DNA from 3 places in the Dactylosporangium sp. CA-152071 genome. Region 1 is predicted to be linked to each of the others. Evidence: riboswitches for the same ligand, from Rfam matches in the RefSeq annotation. Region 1 holds a riboswitch; each other region holds the start of a gene.
The links. A riboswitch is a leader RNA that binds a small molecule or an ion and turns the genes downstream of it on or off. The one in region 1 is predicted to bind ZMP and ZTP.
Positions count from the first base shown of each region.

Region 1 (4,759 bases):
CGCGGGGGCATCACCGACCCGCTCACGACCGCGCAGATCGCCGCCCTCGCCGCGGACCCGCCGGAGTGGCTGGTCAAGGAGCGCGAGATCCACGCGGAGAACAAGCGCGAGGAGCGCCGCCTGCAGGCCGCCCGCGAAGAGGCCGCCGCCGCGCCCGTCCAGCAGAAGGCGCCCGCCAAGAAGGTGGCGTCCGCGAAGAAGCCCGCCCCGAGGAAGGCCGCCGCCGCGCGCCGCGGCCGGTAGCGCGGCTACGCGTCCAGCAGCTGCTCGCGCAGGATGTCGGCGTGGCCGCAGTGCTGGGCCAGCTCGCGCAGCACGTGCAGGTAGACCCAGCGCAACGGCAGCGGCCCCCGGCGGTTGCCCGGCAGCAGGTCGTCCAGGTCGAGCCCCGCCGTCGCCCGCCGGGAGGCCGCGCAGGTCTCCCGGAACGCCGCACGCACGGTGGCGATGGTGTCCGTGTCGTCGAGGACGAAACTCTCGTCGGGTGTTTCCGGGATTCCGATCTCGGCCCGGGGCCGGCCGGTGACCGCCTCGTCGAACCACACCTTCTCGACGAACGTGACGTGCTTCACCAGCCCGAGCAGCGTCGTGCGGGACCGCACCAGCGACCGGCGCGCCTGCTCCTCGGTGAGCCCGTCGAGGCACGCGGCGAGCGCCTCGCGGTGCTCGTCGACGAACGCCTCCAGCTGCACCCGCATCGGGTCGTGAAAACCGGTCATCACACGACCTCCGGGCGGCACGGGAACGACGTCACGTCACAAGATCATAGCGGCGTCCCGGTCGTCCGGGGCTCCATGAGCGCCGCGCGGAGCCGGTCGTAGGTCGGGGCGAGCGCGCGCAGCAGGGCGGCGGCCGCGGGCAGGTCGCCGGGTCCACCTCGGCCGGGATGAGCAGCCCCTGCTCCGCGTACAGGCGCAGGGCCTTCGGCGACAGCCGCGAGGCCGCCCCGAACTGCCCTGCCAGCAGGTGCTTTCCGTCCACGCCCCCGAGTCTGCGGCCTTCCCTTGGGGCAAGGTCAAGGACCCGCCGCCGCGTCAGCCGATGTACGCGAGCGCGAAGCCGATCGTGGGGATGCCGAACAGGATCGACACCACGGCCATCTTCGTGATCGTCGGGCGGCGGGTCAGGACCGCGTAGGCGGCGAGCAGGACCGGTGTCATCAGCAGCTGCGGCACGAGGGTCGAGCGCGGCACCAGCACGTCCAGCCATGCCAGCAGCACGCAGAACGCCAGCGCCGCCGCCCACAGCGCGACGCCGAGCCGGTGCGCGGACCGTGGACCGAACCGCACGGCGAACGTCGTGTCGCCCGCGCCCGTGTCGGCGGCCAGGTCGGTGACGGTGGTCGGCACGTACAGAGCGGCGGCGAAGAGCAGGCCGATCAGCCCGAACTGCCACGGGAACTCCCACGGCGGCCGGGTGATCGCCCAGCCCGCGGCCGGCGACACGACCCCGACGACCAGCGCGTTGACCGCGACGTCCCAGCCGGGCCGGGTCTTCAGCCGCAGCGGCGGCACGCTGTACGCCCAGCCGAGCAGCAGCACCCCGGCGACGCCGAGCACGAACAGCGGACCCACGTACAGGGCGGCCGCGACGCAGGTGACCGCCAGCCACCGGTACCACACCCGCAAACGCCTGGCGGAGACCGCTCCGGTGACCAGTGGGGCCGTGGCCTTGCGCGGGTTGTCGCGGTCGCTGCGCAGGTCCTGCAGGTCGTTCTGGGCCAGCACCGCGCCCCAGATGAGCGGCCCGAGCACAAGCAGCGCCACGAGCGCGCGCCCCCGGTCGGCCGGCGCGGGCAGCCAGTCGTGACCCGCCAGCACCGTGCCGAGGTACGCCGGCACCCACGACACCGGCCAGAACCATGGCCGCGAGACCGCGACCAGTACCGCGGCCGGACGTTCCAACACCGCCGTCATACCCCGATCATCGTCCTCGATCCCTGTGCCCGCACTGAGAGCCGCGTCATGCCGGGGGCCGCCCTGCCTCCGGGCTCAATGGCAGAACAGCCGGATTCCCGTCCGGACGAGGGTGATGCCGCGGCGGTCGCACTCGGCGGACACGTCGGTGGAGCGGATCGAGTCGCCCGGTTCGGCGATGTACCGCGCGCCGTGCCGGGCGGCGTGCTCCACGTTGTCGGCGAAGGGCAGCGCCCCGTCGGAGACGAACGCGATCCCGTCCCTCCCGGCCAGCCAGGCCTCCCGGTCGGCGGCGCCGAGCAGCTCCACCCGCCGGAGCTGCTCGGCGACCCGGTCCTGCACCTTGTCCTGGTCGCCGGTGGGCACCGCGGGGTGGCGGCGCAGCCACCACGTGTCGGCCTTGGCGCCGGCCAGCCTGGTGCAGTCCACCCGTGACTGCTGCCCCGCGCCGACCCCGAGCACCATGCCGTCCCGGACGTAGGTGACCGAGTTCGACTGCGTGTACCTGACCGTCACCAGCCCGAGCAGCAGGTCGTCGGCCGCGGGCCCGGGCAGCCCTTCGCCGAGCAGTTCCCGGGTCAGCGGGGCCTCGTCGCGCGGCTGGGTGAGGCGCATCCCGTACACCTCGCGACGCTCCACCGAAGGGGGCCGGAACGCCGGGTCGGCCTCGACGACGAGGAACCGGCCGCTCTTCTTCGCCGCGAGCGTCGCCACCACCCCGTCCTCGAACCCGGGCGCCACGATCCCGTCGGACACCACCCGCCGCAGCAGGTCGGCGAGCTCGGCGTCGACGGGCTCGGACACCGCGACGAAGTCACCGTAGGAGCTCTTCGGGTCCGCGTCCCGCGCCCTGACGTACGCGCTGGTCAGCCGCCCGGTCGTGGCGGAATTCAGCCGGTACGTGGCGGCCATGACCCCGTCGAGCGGACCCGCGGTCGCGGCCCCGGCGGGCGACACGTGCTTGAACGACGCCGCGACCGGCCCGCCGAGCGCGGCCGCCGCCTCCCGCACCAGCTGCCAGGCCCCGGCCGCGTCGAGCACGTTCACAAACGACGGCGCCCCGTGCAGGAACCGCAACGGCGGCCGCCCCGGGTCGATCGATGTCATCTTCGCGGGCCGCTGGTGCGGGTTCATGCCATAGCGCAGGTCCACCGTGCCTCCGTTTCGCAGGACGTCTGCTTCCCGGAGGCGCCCAGGCGGACGGCGCCACACCCATCGATCCGGCCGGTCCCCGGTGGTGCCCCACCCGCGCCAGTAGCGGCCACCCGCAGCCTACCGGCCCTCGACGGTGCGTTGTCACGGGCGAACTCGCCAGAGGCGTGAGCGTGACCGCCTGCCCGAGCAACCTGTTTCCGCGTGCTGTACGTGTCTATCGCGATGATGATGCGAATTCTGAGGCGCGGCCGGCGCCCGCACGACGACGAGTTCGTCGCGTACTACGCCGCCCGCGCCGGACACCTGAGAAACACCGCCTTCCTGCTGTGCGGGGACTGGCACCTCGCCGAGGACCTGACCCAGACGGTGTTCACGAAGCTGTACCGCGCGTGGGGCCGGATCGACCGGCACGACGTGCTCGACCAGTACGCGCGGCGGGTGCTGCTGCGGGCCTTCCTCGACGAGCGCCGGCGGCCGTGGCGGCGGGAACGCCCGACGCCCGACGACGAGGTGCTCGACGCGAGCGTCCCCGACCAGCGGGGCGTCGAGGACCGGCAGGTGCTCAAGCGGGCGCTGCTGCGCATCCCGAAAGGGCGGCGGGCGGTGCTGGTGCTGCGCTTCTGGGCGGACCTGTCGGTCGAGCAGGTCGCCGACGTGCTCGGCTGCTCCACCGGCACCGTGAAGAGCCAGACCGCCCGCGGCCTCGACAACCTGCGCGAGGTGCTCGGCGACACCCTCGAAGACCTCAGACCGACCAGCCCCGGAGGACTCCAGTGAACGACGTGAAGATGCTCTGCGACCTCGCCCTCGACGACGCGCCGCCGCTGCGTGAGGCGGAGCGGGTCCTCGCGGTCGCCGCCCGGGCCGCGAGGACCCGCGACCGGGTCGTCGCCGCCACCGCGGGTCTCGCCGGCGTGACGGTCGCGGCGGCCCTGGTCGCGCCCGCGCTGCTGCCGTCCCGCCCGACGGCCCCCGCGCCGTTCGTCGCCGTGCCCGCCGCGCAGCCCACCGCTTCTCAGGTCGCGTCCGCGGCGCCGGTACCGTCGGCGCAGGCGCTCCCGACGCACGACCGCGCCGTGTACGACCTGCTCGTCGCGGCCCTGCCGGCGGGGTACTCGGGACACACCCAGTACCCGTTCGCCGGTCCGAGCACGCCGGCGATGCGCCTGGACTCGCCGACCGGTTCGGCGCTCGTGGTGATGTCCGCCCACGTCGTCGTCTCGGACGGGCACGGGGAGGGCTACCTCGGCGCGTACCTGGCGCAGACCAGCGAGACCGTGCCGCCCGGCGGCCTGTGCGCCCTGCCCGACGCGGGCCGTGACTGCCGCGTCGTCGACGTCGCCGGCGTGCAGGTCGTGGTCTGGCTGGAGGACCACGGCGACGGCGGCGACGTCATCGTCGCCCGCCGCTACCTGCAGGGCGGCCACTTCAGCGTGACCGCCCAGCGCACCGTCCCCGTCTACCCCCACGACACCGCCACGGACCGCAAACCCGCCCTGGACAAGGCGTTCCTCACCGCGGACCAGGTCGCGGCGCTGGCCGGCAACCCGGCGATGCTGCCCTGATGCCGTCCTAGCGAGGCAGACGCGTGGCGTCGGCGACCAGCCGGCGCCACGCCAGCTCCGCCCGGCTTCCCACGGCCTCAGCGCCGGTGCGGTCGCGCTCCCCGCAGCGCCGCCGGTCGTCGG
Region 1 is NZ_JBNJMZ010000001.1:1,150,775-1,155,533, forward strand. Features, by position in the region: gene ACQEVZ_RS04635 (DUF5997 family protein) at 1-243, shown strand, start outside; gene ACQEVZ_RS04640 (DinB family protein) at 249-719, opposite strand; gene ACQEVZ_RS04645 (UbiA prenyltransferase family protein) at 1,035-1,916, opposite strand; gene ACQEVZ_RS04650 (hypothetical protein) at 1,992-3,068, opposite strand; ZMP/ZTP riboswitch at 3,100-3,185, opposite strand; gene ACQEVZ_RS04655 (SigE family RNA polymerase sigma factor) at 3,300-3,848, shown strand; gene ACQEVZ_RS04660 (hypothetical protein) at 3,845-4,636, shown strand.

Region 2 (4,759 bases), 4.8 Mb from region 1:
CTGTTCCGGGAGAGCGAGATCGCGGCCGACTACGTCGAAGGCCTCCTCGACATCCTCGACTACGACGGCGACATCGACGAGCTCGTCGTCAGCGGCCGCCCCGTCGTCGAGGTCGTCGAGGGCGGCGACGGCTCCGGCCGCCGCCTCCAGGCACTCGTCGGCCAGCGCGGCGCCACCCTCGAGGCACTGCAGGAGCTGAGCCGCCTCGCGGTCTTCCGGCAGACGGGCTCCCCCAGCCGTCTCCTCCTCGACGTCGGCGGCTACCGGGCCTTGCGCCGCAAGGAGCTCGGCGCGATCGCCAAGAACGCCGCCGAGAAGGTGAAGGAGTACGGCGAGGCCGTCCGCCTGGAGCCGATGAGCGCCTTCGAGCGCAAGTGCGTCCACGACGTCATCAACGCCCTCCCCGGCGTGGAGAGCGAGTCCGAGGGCGTCGAGCCGGCCCGCCGGATCGTGGTCCGCCCGGTCGCCTGACCCAAGCCCACCGCGAAGCGGGGCGCCCCATGACGGGGCGCCCCGCTTTCCGTTTGCGGCTCACCTCCGTACACCCACCTGTCTGCCTCCCCACACGATGCGTCCTGACCCGACGCGTCTCCGCTCTGCTCGCCCACGCCCCCGCACGTTTCCGACTCCGTGCCTTGTCCCCCGCGTCCAACCCCGCACGCATCTCACGGGGGCGCATACGGGCCTCGCTCTTCCACGCACCAGTCGGTCGCTGCTCGCCGTGCCCTCGCGCCCTGTTCTTCGCACGCCCCGTGCTTCCGCGCTCTGGTGTCCGTGCCTTGCGCCTGTGCCGCGTGCCCCGCCCCCGTGTCCGGTGGCACGATGCCCCGCCTCCGGAGCTCGTGCCCTACGTCCGCACCTGTACGACCGAGGCACATGTGATGCAGAAGAACTGCCACGGGGCTTCAGGGACAGTTCGGCGGTTGTGGGCTATTGGGACGCCACCGGGCGCAAGACGCGAGACCCGGCGGACGGGACTGCGTCGACTCCCGCCGCGTGCGGGCGACGCTGTGCCGCTGGCCTGCGTTCGCAACCGGGGACCATGCCGCGGAGATCCGTCGCGACCCACCGGCAACCGCGCCGGCATCCAGCCACGTGGTGATCGAAGGCTGGATCTGGTCACGATGGCGGCCAGAACACTCCTTCGATCAAGCCGGCACGGGGGTCGGCACTTCGACTGCTCGCCCCCGGCTCCGCGCCCGGTCGACGTCGGTTGCGACCGTGCCTCGCACCCGTGGCTTGCGCCCGTAGCCGCGTGCTGCGGGCCCGGTGCGTCTGTGTAACTGCCCTGCGCCTGCGTCCAAGTCGGCCGCCTGCCCTCTTGCTCTCGGCGTTGCGTCCGAACGTCACCCACGCGCCGTGCTCGTTGGGTTCGAGCACAGCGCTGCTTCTCCGTGTCCGGGTCGTGGGTCCTGACCGTTCCTCCGGATCCCGGCCTCGCAGCAGTCGAAGTGCCGACTCCTATACCAGCGCTTGATCGAAGGAGTGTTCTGGCCGTCATCACGACCAGGACTAGCCTTCGATCACCTGTGGGTCGTGAGCCTGGGGCGTACAAGGCGGGCGGCGCGTCACGAGGGCTGGTGATGGCGTCTTGGGTGGGGCGTGTCGGCTGTAGGCGTTGTTCCTGCATTCCTTCGTCGGGGTTCGTCCCCGCGTGGTCGGGAGAGGATGGGATCGGGGACAATGGGTGGCAGACGCGACTGGCGGCACCGGGATGGGACGGACCATCGGGGAGCTCGAGTTGTGAGGGTCGACCGCCTGGGTCCTCACGTCGGGGAGTCGTATGTCCACGACCACTGCTGTTCTCCTGCCCGGCGCTCCTGTCGCCGAGAAGATCCTGGCTGACGTTGCGACGCGGGTGGCGGCGTTGCGCGCGCGGGGGGTTGTGCCCTCGCTGGCGACCATCCTTGTCGGCGATGACGACGCGAGCGCGGGATACATCCGCATCAAGCAGCGGCAGGCGGCGGAGCTCGGGTTCGAGTCGCCGCACGAGCACCTGCCGGCAGACACGACGCAGGAGGCGCTGCACGCGGTCATCGACCGGTTCAACGATGACCCCGACGTGCATGGGTTGCTCATTCAGTACCCGACGCCGCAGCACCTTGACTACGACGTCGCGTTGCAGCGGGTCGATCCGGACATGGATGTCGACGGCATGCACCCGCTGAACCTCGGGCGTCTTGCCGCGGGCATGCCTGGGCCGCTCCCCTGCACGCCCGCCGGAATCGAGGCGCTCCTCGCGCACTACGAGATTCCGGTCAGCGGCAGGGAGGTCGTCATCCTCGGGCGCGGGGCGACGCTGGGCCGTCCGCTGGCGATGCTCCTGTCGCAGAAGCGGCCGACCGCCAACGCCGCCGTGACGGTCGTGCACACGGGTGTCGCGGACTGGCCGCGGTACACGCAGCGGGCCGACATCCTCATCGCCGCGGCTGGCGTGCCGGGCATCATCCAGCCCGAGCACGTGAAGCCCGGAGCGACGGTCATCGGCGGCGGGGTCCGGTACTCCGGCCGGCGGCTCCTGCCCGACGTGGACGAGTCGTGCGCGGAGGTCGCGGGCGCTATCACGCCGCGCGTCGGCGGGGTCGGCCCCACCACGGTCGCCATGCTCTTCCGCAACGCCGTGACGGCCGCGGAGCGACGTTTCACGTGAAACATCGGGGGCCGCGTCTTCGAGCGGCCCTCTTCTTGCCGCCCCCGTGCGCCGATCTGTCCCCAGTGGCCGGTCGCGCGGGGGCGGCGTGATTTGCTTGACCGCATGGATGGTGCTGTTCCGAACGAGGTGTTGCCGGCCGCCGAGAAGGTGTTCGGCGATCGGCTCCCGTTGGCTGAGCGGTTCGCTCAGTTGCTTGTCACCGACGGGGTGGTGCGAGGGCTGATCGGCCCTCGCGAGGCGCCGCGCATCTGGGAACGCCACATGCTCAACTGCGCCGTCCTCGGCGAACTCATCCAATCGGACGCCACGGTCGTCGACGTCGGCTCCGGCGCCGGCCTGCCCGGTATGGTGCTGGCAGTGGCTCGTCCCGACCTGTTCGTCACGTTGGTCGAGCCGCTCGCACGACGCACCGCGTTCCTGACCGAAGCGGTGACGGCGCTCGGCCTCGAGCGGACCACCGTGGTCCGGGCGCGGGCCGAGGAGTGCGTCGGGAAGCTTCCCCTCGCCGATGTCGTCACCGCCAGAGCAGTCGCACCGCTGGACCGGCTTGCCGGATGGTGTCTTCCCCTCACCGCCGTCGGTGGGCGACTGCTCGCGCTCAAGGGATCCTCTGCCGCGGCGGAGATCGCCGAGCACGCAGAAGTCCTGAGCCGGCTTGGAGCGGGCGCGCCGTCGGTACGGCTGTGCGGGGACGCCGTCCTCGCCGAGCCGACGACGGTCGTCGAGGTCGTGCGGGAGCGGGAAGTCGCGCAGCGCCGGAAGGCCAAGCGCGGGCGGTAAACCGGGGGACGGGCCGAAAGCGTCCTCCGGACACGGGGGAACGCGGGGGTTCGACGATGGACATCAGAAACTGCAACAGCGGCTGGCCGGCCGCACCGACCAAGCGACTCGGCGGTCTCCTCCGCCGAGTCGACGGCTTTCTGGTCTTCTTACGGCCGAATGCGAGTGAGAAGACCAACGACTCGCCGATCGGCCATGGCTCTGGTCGCCTGTGCGCCGTAGGCTGGCCGCGCGCCGTTTTTGCGTTCCCGGCGCCGGTCACCGCAGTCACTCGAGACCTCGCGTCGGGCGGTGCGCCGGAGGTGGGCACAACGTCGCTGACGGCCGGCAGTGCACATCTTTCCGAGCGGGACGGGACTGACATGGTGCGCGACAGCGGTGATGGTCCGGACTACGGCGATGGCAGCTCTCATGTTTCACGTGAAACACCGATAGGTCCGCGACCAGCCGCTGGCGCCGGAAGCCTCTACGGCTCGCCCGCCGGGCACGTCGCACACCCCGGTTTCGGTGCAGTGAGCGAGCCCGGTGTTCCCGGTCCGGACTACGGGCACGGGACCCATCAGTCGGACAGTCCAGGGCCGGTCGCCCAAGCGGCGAATGCGCAGGGATCCGACGGGCAGGAAATCGAGGGCTGGGGGGTTCGTCCGCCCGCGCGGCCAGTGCCCCAGCCGCGGGTCGACAACCCGGCCGAAACGACACGCGGCACCACGGTGGACTTTCGCGGCAGCGGCCCAGTCGATCGCGCATCTACCGGTACTGTTTACGGCCGGGGCGGAAAACCGGTCGTGCCCAGAGCCGATTCACAATCCGCTGCAGACGAAGCGAAAGCCGAGACGAGAGCAGATATGAGGTCCGAGCGACGGAGCAGTCCGTCCCCCCGGCCACACCCGTCCGTCGTCACCGCGGATACCGAGGGCGCCATGACAGACGCGTATGTTTCACGTGAAACCGAAGACCCCCCGCTGGCTCAGGAGGCAAAGCGCGCCGTGGAGATCCTCAACCCGAGCGGGGAGATCACGATGCCCCGTCCGCCACGGCGGCGCACGATGTGTGTGGCGAACCAGAAGGGCGGCGTGGGTAAGACCACCACGGCGGTCAACATCGCCGTCGCCCTGGCGCTGCACGGCAATCGTGTCCTGGTGATCGACCTCGACCCGCAGGGCAACGCTTCCACTGGTCTGAACGTCCCCCACCACTCCGGTGTGCCGGACGTCTACGACTGCCTGATCGACGGCGCGCCGCTCGACGCGGTGACCCAGCAGGTCGAGGGCATCCCGAACCTGTGGGCCGTGCCCGCGACGATCGACCTCGCCGGCGCCGAGATCG
Region 2 is NZ_JBNJMZ010000001.1:5,912,097-5,916,855, forward strand. Features, by position in the region: gene ACQEVZ_RS26475 (protein jag) at 1-471, shown strand, start outside; ZMP/ZTP riboswitch at 1,687-1,771, shown strand; gene ACQEVZ_RS26480 (bifunctional 5,10-methylenetetrahydrofolate dehydrogenase/5,10-methenyltetrahydrofolate cyclohydrolase) at 1,784-2,650, shown strand; gene rsmG (16S rRNA (guanine(527)-N(7))-methyltransferase RsmG) at 2,756-3,433, shown strand; gene ACQEVZ_RS26490 (ParA family protein) at 4,057-4,759, shown strand, end outside.
Region 2: it holds a riboswitch for ZMP and ZTP, as region 1 does, so the genes downstream of both, ACQEVZ_RS26480 (bifunctional 5,10-methylenetetrahydrofolate dehydrogenase/5,10-methenyltetrahydrofolate cyclohydrolase) here and ACQEVZ_RS04650 (hypothetical protein) in region 1, are expected to answer to the same signal.

Region 3 (4,759 bases), 3.1 Mb from region 1:
CAAACGGATCATCTCCGCTCTGATCGGAACTGGTCAGACGCTCCGAGCTCGGATCGTGCTGCTTCGGATGCGGCTGGTTCGGATCGCGCCTGGTCGGAGCCTTCGCGTCTGGAGTCTTCGCGTCCAGAGTCTTCGCGCGCTGATTCTTGGCGGTCGGAGTCTGCGCGGTCGGAGCAGGACCGGTCGGATCGGGCGGGGTCGGACGAGGGGCAGGTGGGGGTTCCGAGGGCTGGGGCTTCGGCAGCCACGTGGTCGGAGCAGGGGCAGACCGGCGTATCGCGAGCGGGTGGACGAGACGACGACCGGGCCGGCGCGCAGCCGGGCACGAGGGCGGCGGGTGCCGCTGAGGACGGCGCTGACTGGTGGGACGCCGAGGCGGCGGCTGGCTCCCGGGCCGGTGTCGACGAGGCGCCGGTGGAGCAGCCTGCCAAGCGGTCGCGGTGGGGGTTCTCGAAGGCGGGGAAGGGCAAGAAAGGCCAAGCTGCTGCGGGCGATGCCCCGGCCAGGCGTCCCGGGTCCGGAGCGCCTGCGGCCGGGAGTGACTGGGCCGCAGGGACGGACGCCGGGCAACGGGCCGGGGCGACCGATCCCTCGACGCCCGCTGGACGGCCTTCCTGGGCGACCGACCCGACGACCGGCTGGGAGAGCGACCCGAGTGGGGAGTTCACGTCCGAGCGACGTGCCGGCTCCGCGTCGCGCACCACCGGCACCGCCCGTCCCGACCACACCGGCGACTGGGCCGCCGGCTTGGACCGCGGAGACAACGGCCGAGGCGGCGACGACTGGGCCAGTGGTTCGGGGCGCGGTGCTGACAACGGCCGGGGCGGCGACGACTGGGCCAGTGGTTCGGGGCGCGGTGCTGACAACGGTCGGGGTGGCGGTGACTGGGCCAGTTCGGACCGCGGCGGTTCGGATCGCGGTGGGGACTGGGCAAGTGGGGCGGACCGCGGCGGGCTGAGTGGGCGCGGTGAGGACCGGGGCGGGCTCGGTGGCCGCAGTGACGACCGGGGTGGGCTCGGTGGGCGCGGTGAAGACCGCGGCGGGCTGAGCGGGCGCGGTGAAGACCGGGGCGGGCGCGGCGAGGACTGGGGCGGGCGCGGCGAGGACCGGGGCGGGCTCGGCGGGCGCGGCGAGGACGTCGAGCGGGCCGGGGACCGTGGCCGGGGGGAGCGGGGTGGGTTTGGCGGGGGTGTGCCGGGGCAGCGGCAGCGCGCGCGGGACATGGTGTTCGACGACGATGTGGCGCCGTTGGAGCTCAACCTCGACGAGGAGCCCAAGAATCCCGACCAGAAGTCACGGCGGTTCCTGCGCCGCGGCAAGTAGCAACGAACGCCGCAAGTAGCGACGAACAACCACACGAGGGGCGGATCCGGGCACCCGAACCGGAGCCGCCCCTCGCGTGTTGTGGGGTCAATGCCAGCCGGGCATCGGGTACGCGGACAGCAGCTCGCGGACCTCGGCGGCGATCGTGTCCAAGGCGTCGTCGTCGGACTTGATGGCGGCGTCGACGGCGCGGGAGATCCAGTCGGCGACCTGGGGCATCTGGGTCTCGGTGAGGCCGCGGGTGGTGAGGGCGGGCGTGCCGATGCGCAGGCCGGAGGGGTCGAAGGGCTTGCGGGTGTCGTACGGGACGGTGTTGTAGTTCGTCTCGATGCCGGCGCGGTCGAGGGCGCGGGCGGCGGGCTTGCCGCCGATGTTCTTGCCGGTGAGGTCGATCAGGATGAGGTGGTTGTCGGTGCCGCCGGAGACCAGGTCGAAGCCGCGCTCCAGCAGGGCGGCGGCGAGGGCGCGGGCGTTGGCGACGATCTGGTGGGCGTAGGTGCGGAACGACGGCTGGGCCGCCTCGCGGAGCGCGACGGCGATGCCCGCGGTCGTGTGGTTGTGCGGGCCGCCCTGCAGGCCGGGGAAGACGGCCTTGTCGATCGCCTTGGCGTACTCCGCGGTGGAGAGCAGCATCGCGCCGCGCGGGCCGCGGAGGGTCTTGTGGGTGGTGGTCGTGATGACGGAGGCGTGGCCGACGGGGGAGGGGTGCGCGCCGCCGGCGATGAGGCCCGCGATGTGCGCGACGTCGGCGACGAGGACCGCGCCGACCTCGCGGGCGATCTCGGCGAAGCGCGGGAAGTCGATGGTGCGGGGGATGGCCGTGCCGCCGGAGAAGATCAGCTTCGGGCGTTCCCGCAGGGCGATGTCGCGGACCTCGTCGAAGTCGATGAGGCCGTCGGACCGGCGGACCGTGTACTGCACGGGGCGGAACCACGCGCCGGTCGCCGAGACGGACCAGCCGTGGGTGAGGTGGCCACCCATCGGCAGGGCCATGCCCATGACGGTGTCGCCGGGGGCGGCCAGGGCCATGTAGACGGCGAGGTTCGCGGGGGAGCCGGAGTAGGGCTGCACGTTGGCGTGCTCGACGCCGAAGACCGACTTGGCGCGGGCGATCGCCAGCTCCTCGATCGGGTCGATGAAGCGCTGGCCCTCGTAGTACCGCTTGCCGGGGTAGCCCTCGGAGTACTTGTTGGTGAGGACGGTGCCGGTCGCTTCGAGGACGGCCTGGGAGACGTAGTTCTCAGAGGCGATCATCCGCAGCGTGTCGTGCTGCCGGGCGGCCTCGCGCTGGATCAGGTCCGCGAGGTCGGGGTCGGCCGAGGTGATCGACGGCAGGGCGGGAACATGCATGGGGCTTCCTCCCATACGGGTGACCGTGGCACCCAGGCGCGCGGTGCCAGCGATGCAGGAAGCTCCCCGGTGGTCGGTTCCACCTTGATGTGCGCCAGTCGCAGTACCACCGATGCTAGTGCACGACCGGGCAGAAACCCCGGGCCGATCCGATCGAACTGGCCCGGGGTGACGACCGTTACGGCACCTTGCGGTAGGCGCCGTCGCTGGCCGCGGTGGCCATCGACGCGTACGCGCGCAGCGCCGCCGAGACGGGTCGCTGCCGGTCCAGCGGCGTGTACGGCCGCTCGCGCTTCTCCTGCGCGACGCGGCGCGCGGTCAGCACGTCCTCGTCGACGATGAGGCTGATCGAGCGGTGCGGGATGTCGATCTCGATCCGGTCGCCGTCCTCGACGAGGGCGATGAGCCCGCCGCCGGCCGCCTCGGGCGAGATGTGACCGATGGAGAGGCCGGAGGTGCCGCCGGAGAAGCGGCCGTCGGTGATGAGCGCGCAGGCGCGCCCCAGGCCCCGCCCCTTCAGGAACGACGTCGGGTAGAGCATCTCCTGCATGCCCGGCCCGCCCTTCGGGCCCTCGTACCGGATGACCACCACGTCACCGGGGACGACCTCCTTGGCGAGGATGCCGTCCACCGCGGACTCCTGCGACTCGAAGACCCGTGCCGTGCCGTGGAAGACGAGGTTCTCCTCGGGCACGCCGGCGGTCTTGACGACGCAGCCGTCGGGGGCGATGTTGCCGAACAGGATCGCGAGGCCGCCGTCGGCGCTGTAGGCGTGCTCCTTGGAGCGGATGCATCCCTCGGCGGCGTCGGTGTCGAGCGTCGCCCAGCGGTTGGACGTGGAGAACGGCTCAACGGTGCGGACCCCGCCGGGCGCGGCGTGGAAGAGCTCGAGCGCGGTTTCGGAAGCGTTCCCGGAACGGATGTCCCATTCGGCCAGCCAGCTGGACAGGTCGGGCGAGTGGACGCTGCGGACCCCATCCCGAAGCAGGCCCGCGCGGTTGAGCTCGCCGAGGATGGCGGGGATGCCGCCGGCGCGGTGGACGTCCTCCATGTGGTACTTGGGGCTGTTGGGCGCGACCTTCGACAGGCACGGCACCCGGCGGGAGATGCCGTCGATGTCGGCGACGCTGAAGTCGACCTCGGCCTCGCGGGCGGCCGCGAGCAGGTGCAGGACGGTGTTGGTGGACCCGCCCATGGCGACATCGAGGGCGACCGCGTTCTCGAACGCCTCGCGGGTGGCGATCGCGCGCGGCAGTACCGACGCGTCATCACCCTCGTAGTACTGCTTGCACAGCTCGACGACGAGCGAGCCGGCCCGCTCGAAGAGGGCCTTGCGGGCGCTGTGGGTGGCGAGGGTGGAGCCGTTGCCGGGCAGGGCGAGGCCGATCGCCTCGGTGAGGCAGTTCATCGAGTTGGCGGTGAACATGCCGGAGCAGGAGCCGCAGGTCGGGCAGGCGGAGCGCTCGATCTGGCCCAGCTGCTCGTCGGTGACCGCCTCGTTGGCGGAGGCGATCATCGCGTCGATGAGGTCGAGCTTGGCGTGCACGACGCCCTCGATCGCGACGGTCTTTCCGGCTTCCATGGGGCCGCCGGAGACGAAGACGGTGGGGATGTTGAGGCGGAGCGCGGCGAGCAGCATGCCGGGCGTGATCTTGTCGCAGTTGGAGATGCACACGAGCGCGTCGGCGCAGTGCGCCTGCACCATGTACTCGACGGCGTCGGCGATGAGCTCGCGGCTGGGCAGCGAGTAGAGCATCCCGCCGTGGCCCATGGCGATGCCGTCGTCGACGGCGATGGTGTTGAACTCCTTGGCGACCCCACCGGCCTCGGCGACCGCGTCCGCGACGATGATCCCGAGGTTGCGCAGGTGGACATGGCCCGGCACGAACTGCGTGAAGCTGTTGGCGATGGCGACGATGGGCTTACCGAAATCTGCGTCGGTCATGCCGGTGGCGCGCCAGAGGGCGCGTGCGCCGGCCATGTTGCGACCAGAAGTGGAGGTTTTGGATCGCAGCTCGGGCATACTTGTGAGTCTGACACGTTCCAGATCGTGGGACCGGTTGACTCGGGCGGTGAGATGCGCAAG
Region 3 is NZ_JBNJMZ010000001.1:4,259,201-4,263,959, reverse strand. Features, by position in the region: gene ACQEVZ_RS19085 (hypothetical protein) at 1-1,323, shown strand, start outside; gene glyA (serine hydroxymethyltransferase) at 1,411-2,673, opposite strand; ZMP/ZTP riboswitch at 2,697-2,785, opposite strand; gene ilvD (dihydroxy-acid dehydratase) at 2,852-4,696, opposite strand.
Region 3: it holds a riboswitch for ZMP and ZTP, as region 1 does, so the genes downstream of both, glyA (serine hydroxymethyltransferase) here and ACQEVZ_RS04650 (hypothetical protein) in region 1, are expected to answer to the same signal.